Regions from separate parts of the Phycicoccus mangrovi genome, predicted to be linked through region 1. Evidence: riboswitches for the same ligand, from Rfam matches in the RefSeq annotation. Region 1 holds a riboswitch; the other holds the start of a gene.
The links. Region 1 has a riboswitch for glycine ahead of gcvP (aminomethyl-transferring glycine dehydrogenase). Riboswitches for the same ligand answer to the same signal wherever they lie in the genome.
Positions count from the first base shown of each region.

Region 2: linked by a shared signal. The riboswitch ahead of gcvP (aminomethyl-transferring glycine dehydrogenase) and the one ahead of gcvP (aminomethyl-transferring glycine dehydrogenase) in region 1 are both predicted to bind glycine.

Region 1 covers NZ_JAHHWP010000018.1:86,492-90,904, reverse strand. Annotated here, with positions in the region: gene KMZ30_RS16650 (MFS transporter) at 1-331, shown strand, start outside; gene speB (agmatinase) at 328-1,335, shown strand; glycine riboswitch at 1,427-1,525, shown strand; glycine riboswitch at 1,526-1,622, shown strand; gene gcvP (aminomethyl-transferring glycine dehydrogenase) at 1,679-4,413, shown strand, end outside.
Region 2 covers NZ_JAHHWP010000006.1:32,453-36,865, forward strand. Annotated here, with positions in the region: gene gcvP (aminomethyl-transferring glycine dehydrogenase) at 1-1,907, opposite strand, end outside; glycine riboswitch at 1,980-2,076, opposite strand; gene KMZ30_RS02785 (MerR family transcriptional regulator) at 2,126-2,713, opposite strand; gene KMZ30_RS02790 (bifunctional nuclease family protein) at 2,873-3,364, opposite strand; gene ftsR (transcriptional regulator FtsR) at 3,361-4,089, opposite strand; gene KMZ30_RS02800 (FHA domain-containing protein) at 4,100-4,413, opposite strand, start outside.

The DNA of each region.
Region 1 (4,413 bases):
CTTGCTCTCGGGCGCATCCAACTTCCTCGAGATCGTGTACCCCAACGAGCTTTTCCCGACGGAGGTCCGTGCGACGGCCGTGGGTATCGGCACGGCGGCCAGCCGGATCGGTGCGGCCGTCGCGGTGTACCTCATGCCCTTTGCCCTCGATCACGGGGTCAACTGGGTGCTGCTTGCCGGAGCGGCCATCTCCGTCGTCGGCCTCGCAGTCACGATTGCCTGGGGTGTGGAAACGGCGGGTCGCAGCCTGTCTGACGCCTCCGGTCGATCTCAAAACGACTCCACGACACCTACGAACACGACCCTTTCAGCCTTGGAGGCAAAGCCATGAGCACCCGCGTTCCCAACCCCGTCCGGCCTGTGAGTGGCACGGAGGTCCCGCGCTACGCCGGCTTGTCCACCTTCGCCCGCATTCCCGAGATCCACACGGTCAGCGACTACGACATCGCTGTCCTGGGGGTGCCCTTCGACGGCGGCACATCGTTCCGGCCCGGTGCTCGTTTTGGCCCCCTGGAGGTCCGCAAGTCCTCACGCCACCTCCGCCCTGCCTTTCACGTGGAGCTTGATGTGGCTCCCTTCGAACGGGTCCAGGTGGTCGACGCCGGAGATGTAGCGTGCACGCCCTTCAGCATCGACGAGGCCATCCAGCAGATCGAGGCGCATGCTCACGACGTGCAGGGGGGGAGCGGCGACCGACGGGTCATCGCCGTCGGCGGTGATCACACCATCGCTCTGCCCATGCTGCGCTCCGTCGTCCGACAGCACGGACCCGTCGCCCTGGTTCACTTCGACGCGCACCTGGACACGTGGGACACCTACTTCAATGCACCGGTGACCCATGGCACCGTGCTGCGCCGGGCCTTCGAGGAGGGCCTTCTCGCTGAGGACCACTCGATGCACCTCGGCATTCGCGGTCCGATCTACGACCGGATTGACCTCAAGGAAGACGCAGACTTCGGTTTCAAGACGATCCGCGCTAGCGACCTCGACCGGATCGGCATCGACGCTGCCGTTGAGCAGGTCAGGCAGCGGGTCGGAGACACCCCCGTGTACCTGTCCATCGACATCGACGTCCTGGACCCGGCCTTCGCCCCAGGAACGGGTACACCCGAGGCGGGTGGGCTGAGCAGTCGCGAGCTCCTGGCAATGTTGCGTCAGCTCAACGGACTGAACATCGTCGGTGCCGACGTCGTCGAGGTCGCGCCCAACTATGACCATGCCGAAACGACCACCGTCGCGGCGGCCACCGTGGTGTACGACCTCGTCACCCTCATGGCGAACCACGAGATCGGCAACGCACCGGGCCTACCCGCCCAAGCGCTGGCCTCCGTGTGACGTCACGGTGTGGGTGGCGCACGCGTTGCGCCACCCACACTGGATGTCCGGGTATGCCAACATCCATTCCAACAATTTCATCATCGCCGTTCGAACTGCAGCGGGAGAGTCCCGGCCGACACCACGGTCGGGCGCCGAAGGAGCAAATCTCCCCACGAATCTCTCAGGCCCCCATGACCGCTGCAATGAGGCGAACTCTGAAAAGTCAGGCCACATCGGCCTGCGCCCACGGTGCAAGCCGCCCCACGTGACGGTGAAGCTCTCAGGCCCATGACAGAGCGGGGAGGTCACCTATCCAACGGTGTCCTCAGTGCGGACACCCGACCCAGGGAGCCTCCCGCCCATGTCCGTCGACTCCATCGACCCTGCCCACGGCGCCTTCGTCGCCCGACACATCGGTTTCGCGCACGCTGACCAGGCCGCCATGCTGGCCGAGCTCGGGTACGAATCCCTCGACTCGCTCGTCGATGCTGCCGTGCCCCAGGGCCTGCGGTCAGCCGAGCTGCTCGGACTGCCGGCCGCGGCCAGCGAGGAGGAGGTGCTCGCGGAGCTGCGTGGTCTGGCTGACCGCAACGAGCCCGGTGAGCCGATGGTCGGTCTCGGCTATCACGGCACAGTGCTGCCAGGTGTGATCCGCCGCAACGTCCTCGAGAACCCGGCCTGGTACACCGCCTACACGCCTTACCAGCCGGAGATCAGTCAGGGCCGGCTCGAGGCCCTCATCAACTTCCAGACCCTCATCGGCGACCTCACCGCGCTCCCCACCGCCAACGCCTCGCTCCTGGATGAGGGAACGGCGGTGGCCGAGGCCGTGACCGTGATGCGCCGCGCTAGCCGGGTCAAGGCCGAACGCGTCGTCGTGGACTCGGACCTGCTGCCCCAGAGTCTGGCGGTGCTGCAGACCCGGTGCCGCGCCATCGGTGTCGAGGTGGTCGTGGCCGACCTCGGTCACGGACTCCCGGACGGAGACCTCTTCGGCGTGGTCGTCCAGTACCCCGGTGCGTCCGGGGCGGTCTCCGACCACCGCGCGCTCGTCGAGGCGGCACACGAGCGCGGGGCCTTGGTCACCGCGGCCGCCGACCTGCTCGCCCTCACCCTGCTCGTCGCGCCGGGCGAGTGGGGCGCCGACATCGCGGTGGGCTCGTCTCAGCGCTTCGGCGTCCCGCTCGGCTACGGCGGCCCTCACGCTGGCTACATCGCCGTTCGAGAAGGCTTGGAGCGTAGCCTGCCCGGCCGGCTTGTCGGGGTCAGCATCGACGCCGACGGCCACCCGGCGTACCGGTTGGCGCTGCAGACCCGCGAGCAGCACATCCGCCGCGACAGGGCCACCTCCAACATCTGCACCGCCCAGGTACTGCTCGCCGTCGTGGCGTCGATGTATGCCGTGTACCACGGTCCGGAAGGCCTGCGCGCCATCGCACGGGGCGTCCACCGCACCGCTGCAGTCCTGGCCGACCGCCTGGAGTCGGCCGGTGTGGAGCTCCTGCACGACTCCTTCTTCGACACCCTGCTGGCCCGGGCGCCGGGTCGGGCCGCGGAGGTGCTCGGGAAGGCTGCTGCCGGCGGGGTCCACCTGCGGCGGGTCGACGAGGACCACGTGGGCGTGAGCTGCTCGGAGACGACGTCGCCGAGCCATGTCGCCGTCGTGCTCGAGGCGTTCGGTGCCGGCGGCGCGGCGCCGGACGGCGGCAGCGATCGTCTGCCGCGGGCGCTGCTGCGTACCTCGGAGTTCCTCACCCACCCCGTGTTCAATACCCACTACAGCGAGACCTCGATGTTGCGCTACCTCCGCTCGCTGTCGGACAAGGACTACGCCCTCGACCGGGGCATGATCCCCCTGGGCTCCTGCACCATGAAGCTCAACGCGACGACCGAGATGGAGCCGATCAGCTTCCCCGGGTTCGCGAACGTCCACCCCTTCGTGCCGGCCGAGAGCGCGCGCGGCTACACCACCCTGGTCGACCAGCTGGAGTCCTGGCTGGCCGCGGTGACGGGGTACGCGAAGGTGTCGATCCAGCCCAACGCCGGCAGCCAGGGCGAGTTCGCTGGGCTTCTGGCCATCCGTGCCTACCACCAGTCACGCGGCGACGAGGCACGCGACGTCTGCCTCATCCCCTCCTCCGCGCACGGCACGAACGCCGCCTCGGCGGTCATGGCCGGCATGCGGGTCGTGGTGGTCAAGAGCCTCGAGGACGGCACCGTCGACCTCGTGGACCTGCGCGCCAAGTGCGAGCAGCACACCGAGCAGCTCGCGGCGATCATGGTGACCTACCCGTCGACGCACGGCGTGTACGAGGAGGGCATCACCCAGCTGTGCGAGGTGGTGCACGCGCATGGCGGCCAGGTCTACGTCGACGGCGCCAACCTCAACGCCCTCCTGGGTCTGGCGGCGCCCGGGGCCTTTGGTGGTGACGTCTCGCACCTCAACCTGCACAAGACCTTCTGCATCCCGCACGGTGGTGGCGGGCCGGGCGTCGGCCCGGTCGGGGTGGGCGCGCACCTGGCGCCCTTCCTCCCGTCGCACCCGATGCACCCGGACCTCAACCGCCGCGACGGGGTCGGTCCGGTCAGCTCTGCACCGTGCGGGTCCGCCGGGATCCTGCCGATCAGCTGGGCCTACGTGCGCCTGATGGGCGCCGAGGGCCTGACCCAGGCCACGAAGGTCGCCGTGCTTGCGGCCAACTACGTCGCGAAGCGCCTGGCGCCGTACTACCCGACCCTCTACACCGGCTCCGCCGGGCTCGTGGCGCACGAGTGCATCCTGGACCTGCGGCCCCTGACCAAGGCGACCGGCGTCTCGGTCGACGACGTCGCCAAGCGGCTCATCGACTACGGGTTCCACGCCCCGACGATGTCCTTCCCGGTGGCCGGCACCCTCATGGTCGAGCCGACCGAGTCGGAGGACCTGCGGGAGGTCGACCGCTTCATCGAGGCCATGATCGCGATCCGCTCGGAGATCGACGCGGTGGCCGACGGCACCTTCACGGCGGAGTCGAGCCCCCTGCGGGGCGCCCCCCACACCGCGGGGCTGCTGGTCGGCGAGTGGGACCGCGCCTACTCCCGCGCCGAGGCGGTGTA
Region 2 (4,413 bases), on a different contig from region 1:
TTGGCGCGCAGGTCGTCGAGGTCGACGTTGCCCGACACCGGGTCGGTGCCGACGACGACGACCTTCATCCCCGCCATGACCGCGCTCGCGGCGTTCGTGCCGTGGGCGCTGCTCGGGATGAGGCAGACGCGACGCGCGTCGTCGCCGTTCGCGCGGTGGTAGGCGGCGATGGCCAGCAGACCGGAGAGCTCGCCCTGGCTGCCCGCGTTCGGCTGCAGCGAGACCGCGTCGTACCCGGTGACCTCGCAGAGCCACTCCGAGAGCTCGTCGACGAGGCCGCGGATGCCGCGGGTCTGCTCGTGCGGCGCGAAGGGGTGCAGGTTCGCGAACTCGGGCCAGGTGACCGCGACCATCTCGGTCGTCGCGTTGAGCTTCATCGTGCAGGAGCCGAGCGGGATCATCCCGCGGTCGAGCGCGAAGTCGCGGTCGGCGAGCCGGCGCAGGTAGCGCAGCATCGCGGTCTCGGAGCGGTGCGCCGAGAAGACCGGGTGGGTGAGGTACTCGGAGGTGCGCACGAGCGCCTCGGGCCACGCCGGCGCGGCGACCTCGACCCGCTCGGGGGCCGTGGCGCCGAGGGCGCGGGCCACCTTCCCCAGCACGGTCGTGTCGGTGGTCTCGTCGACGCTCAGCCAGACGGTGTCGTCGTCGTGCTGCCAGAGGTTGACCCCCTCGGCGAGGGCTGCGGCCACGACGGTGTCGGCACGCCCCGGCACGTGCAGCGCGAGGGTGTCGAAGAACGGCACGTCGGCGACCTCGACGCCGGCGGCGCGCAGCGCCTCGGCGAGGGCCACGGCGTGCGCGTGCACCCGCAGCGCGATGGCGCGCAGGCCGTCGGGGCCGTGGTAGACCGCGTACATGCTCGCCATGACGGCGAGCAGCACCTGCGCGGTGCAGATGTTCGAGGTCGCCTTCTCGCGACGGATGTGCTGCTCGCGGGTCTGGAGGGCCAGGCGGTAGGCCGGCGCGCCGTCGGCGTCGACGGAGACGCCGACGAGACGGCCGGGCAGCGTGCGCTCGAGCCCGGCACGCACGCTCATGTAACCGGCGTGCGGGCCACCGAAGCCCATCGGCACCCCGAAGCGCTGGGTCGTGCCGACGGCGACGTCGGCGCCCCACTCCCCCGGCGGGGTGGCGAGGGTGAGGGCGAGCAGGTCGGCGGCGGCGGTGACGAGCGCGCCGGCCGCGTGCGCGGCGTCGGCGACGGCCCGCAGGTCGTGGAGGCGGCCGTCCGCGGCCGGGTACTGGAGCAGGACGCCGAAGACGTCGCGGTCGCCGGCGGCGGTGCGCAGCGCCTCGGCCGACCCCACCTCGGTGAGGTCGGCGACGACGACGTCGAGCCCGAGCGGCACGGCGCGGGTGCGCACGACGGCGAGCGTCTGCGGGAAGACGGCCGCGTCGACGAGCAGCACGGCGTCGCCGGCGGCCTTCGAGGAGCGGCGCATCAGCGTCATCGCCTCGGCCGCCGCGGTGCCCTCGTCGAGCAGCGAGGCGCCGGCGGTCGGCAGGCCGGTGAGGTCGGCGACGACGGTCTGGAAGTTGAGGAGCGCCTCGAGGCGGCCCTGCGAGATCTCGGGCTGGTAGGGCGTGTAGGCCGTGTACCAGGCGGGGTTCTCGAGGACGTTGCGCTGGATGACGGCCGGCGTCAGGGTGCCGTAGTACCCGAGGCCCATGAGCGACGGGACGACGCGGTTGCGGGCCGCGACCTCGCCCAGCTCGCCGATGACGGCCGCCTCGGAGCCGGCGGCCTCGACGTCGAGGACGCCCTCGAACCGGATGCCGTCCGGCACGGCGGCGGCGAGGAGGTCCTCGAGCGACTCGCGCCCGACGACCTTGAGCATCCCGGCGAGGTCGGACTCGCGGGGGCCGATGTGGCGGGCGGCGAAGGCGGGAAGGGCTGGCGTGCTCACGAAGGTCCTCCGGAGGGCAGACGATGCTGGCGTCCTCCCCCTCTGTCGGGTCGGTGGACCCTCCAGAGGTGCCTGTCCCGTGCGGTCCCTTGCGCCTGAGAGGTTCTGGGGAGAATTGCCCCTTCGGCGCCCCGGCCGGCAGTGCCGGGGACTCTCCCGCACGGTGTGAGCGGCAGGCTCAACCTACCACCGGCGGTGCCGGCGGCCGGGGCGGCGGATCAGGCGAGGCGCGCGATGCGGCGGGCGCCGAGCTCGTCGCCCGGCTGGACCGCCTCGGCGCCGCCCTCGGACGCGGCGCGCTCGCTCGGCAGGTCCGAGAGCGTGCCCTCGACCTCGCGCCAGACCTTGCCGACAGCGATGCCGAACACGCCCTGGCCGCCCTGGAGCAGGTCGATGACCTCGTCGTTCGAGGTGCACTCGTAGACCGAGGCGCCGTCGCTCATGAGGGTGATGCCGGCGAGGTCGTCGACCCCGCGGGCGCGCAGCACGGTGATGGCGCCACGGATCTGCTGGAGCGAGACCCCGGTGTCGAGGAGGCGCTTGACGACCTTGAGCACGAGGATGTCGCGGAAGCCGTACAGGCGCTGCGTGCCGGAGCCGCCGGCCGAGCGGACCGAGGGCTCGACGAGCCCGGTGCGCGCCCAGTAGTCGAGCTGGCGGTAGGTGATGCCCGCCGCCTTGCACGCGGTGGGGCCGCGGTAGCCGACCTCGTCGTCGAGCTGGGGCAGGTCGTCGGCGAACAGCACGCCCTGCGCGACGACGGGCGCGGGGGTGCCGCCCTGTCGCGCTTCTCCGGTGGAGCCCACGCCTACCTCCTGATGGTGCCGGGTGCTCCGGACGACGATACGCCCGGGAATGACATCGACGTCACTCTCCCGGCCACTTCTGTGACTGGTGTGACAGTAGGGGCGGCTGTGACGGCGGTCAACGACCGCGGGCCCCGCACGCTCACCGGCGTGTCGCGGTCAGGACCCCGTCTCGGTGTCGAAGTCGTCGGCGGAGACGTCCTCGAGGAAGGCCTTGAACTTCTCGACCTCGTCGTCCTCGCTCTCGGCCATCTCGACCCCGGCCTCGTCGAGGAGCGCCTCCTCGGCGACGATGTCGGCGCCGGCGCGCAGCGCGAGGGCGATGGCGTCCGAGGAGCGGGAGTCGATCGTCGTGCCGCCGGCCTCGCCGCCGCCGTCGATGTCGAGCGCGGCGTGGAACGCGCCGTCCTGGAGCGAGACGATCCGCACCCGGGTCAGCGTGTGCCCGAGGTCGTCGATGACGGTGCGCGCCAGGTCGTGGGTGAGCGGGCGCGGGGGCACGACACCCTGCTGGGCGTACGCGATCGCCGTGGCCTCCGCCGCGCCGATCCAGATCGGCAGGTAGCGGACACCGTCGCGCTCCCTGAGCAGGACGATCGGCTGGTTGCCCGGCATCTCGACCCGCACGCCGAGGACGTCCATGAGCTTCACCCCGTCACCGTACCCCGCGACCCCGACGCCGTGCCGGGCCGCTCGGCCGGGGTGTCGAGGCCGGCGCGCACGAGCGCGGTGTGGAGGGTGAGGACGAGGTGGGTCACCTCGGCGGCCGCGCGGCGCCGGTCCTCGCCGCGCAGGCCGCCGGTCACCTGCTCGACGAGCCCGACCTCGCGGTCGGCCGCGGTCCGCGCCGCGCGCAGGTGCCGGGCCTCGACGCCGAAGCGGGCCAGGCCGGCGGCCGCCCGCGCGGCCCGCAGGTCCTCGCTCCCGTGCATCCTGTCGGCCCCGGGGCGCAGCAGCCCGTGGTCGAGGAGGTCGGCGACGAGGCCGTCGTCCAGGCCTGCGGCGCTCGCGAGCTCGGTCCGGGTCAGCCGGAGCGGGGTGCCGGTCTCGACGAGCTCGGCGACGGGTGGCACGGCGGGGTCCGGGGCGGGGTCGGGCACGACCGGCGGGCGCCCCGGGCCGTCCGGGACCAGGCCGCGCTCGAGGGCCTCGAGCGAGTCCTTGATGACCCGCAGCGGCCAGAACAGGTCGCGCTGGGCCCGCAGGACGTAGCGCAGCCGCTCGACGTCGGCCTCGGTGTAGCGCCGGTAGCCCGACCCGGTGCGCTCGGGCGTCACGAGGCCCTCGGCCTCGAGGAAGCGCACCTTGGAGACGGTGACGTCCGGGAAGTCCTCGGCGAGGGCCGCGACGACCGCCCCGATGGTCAGGGGTCGCACGGCGGGGACGTCAGGCCTGGGCCGAGGCGTAGAAGACGAGCCGGAACTTGCCGATCTGCACCTCGTCGCCCGTCGACAGCTCCGCCTCGTCGACGAGGTCCCGGTTGACGTACGTCCCGTTGAGCGAGCCCACGTCGCGCACGACGAAGGTCCCGCCGGAGCGCTGGAAGACCGCGTGCCGGCGCGAGACCGTCACGTCGTCGAGGAAGATGTCGCTGTCGGGGTGGCGACCGGAGACGACCTCGTCGTCGTCGAGGAGGAAGCGCGCGCCGGTGTTCGGCCCGCGGAGCACCACGAGGAGGGCCGTGCCCGCCCGCAGCGCCT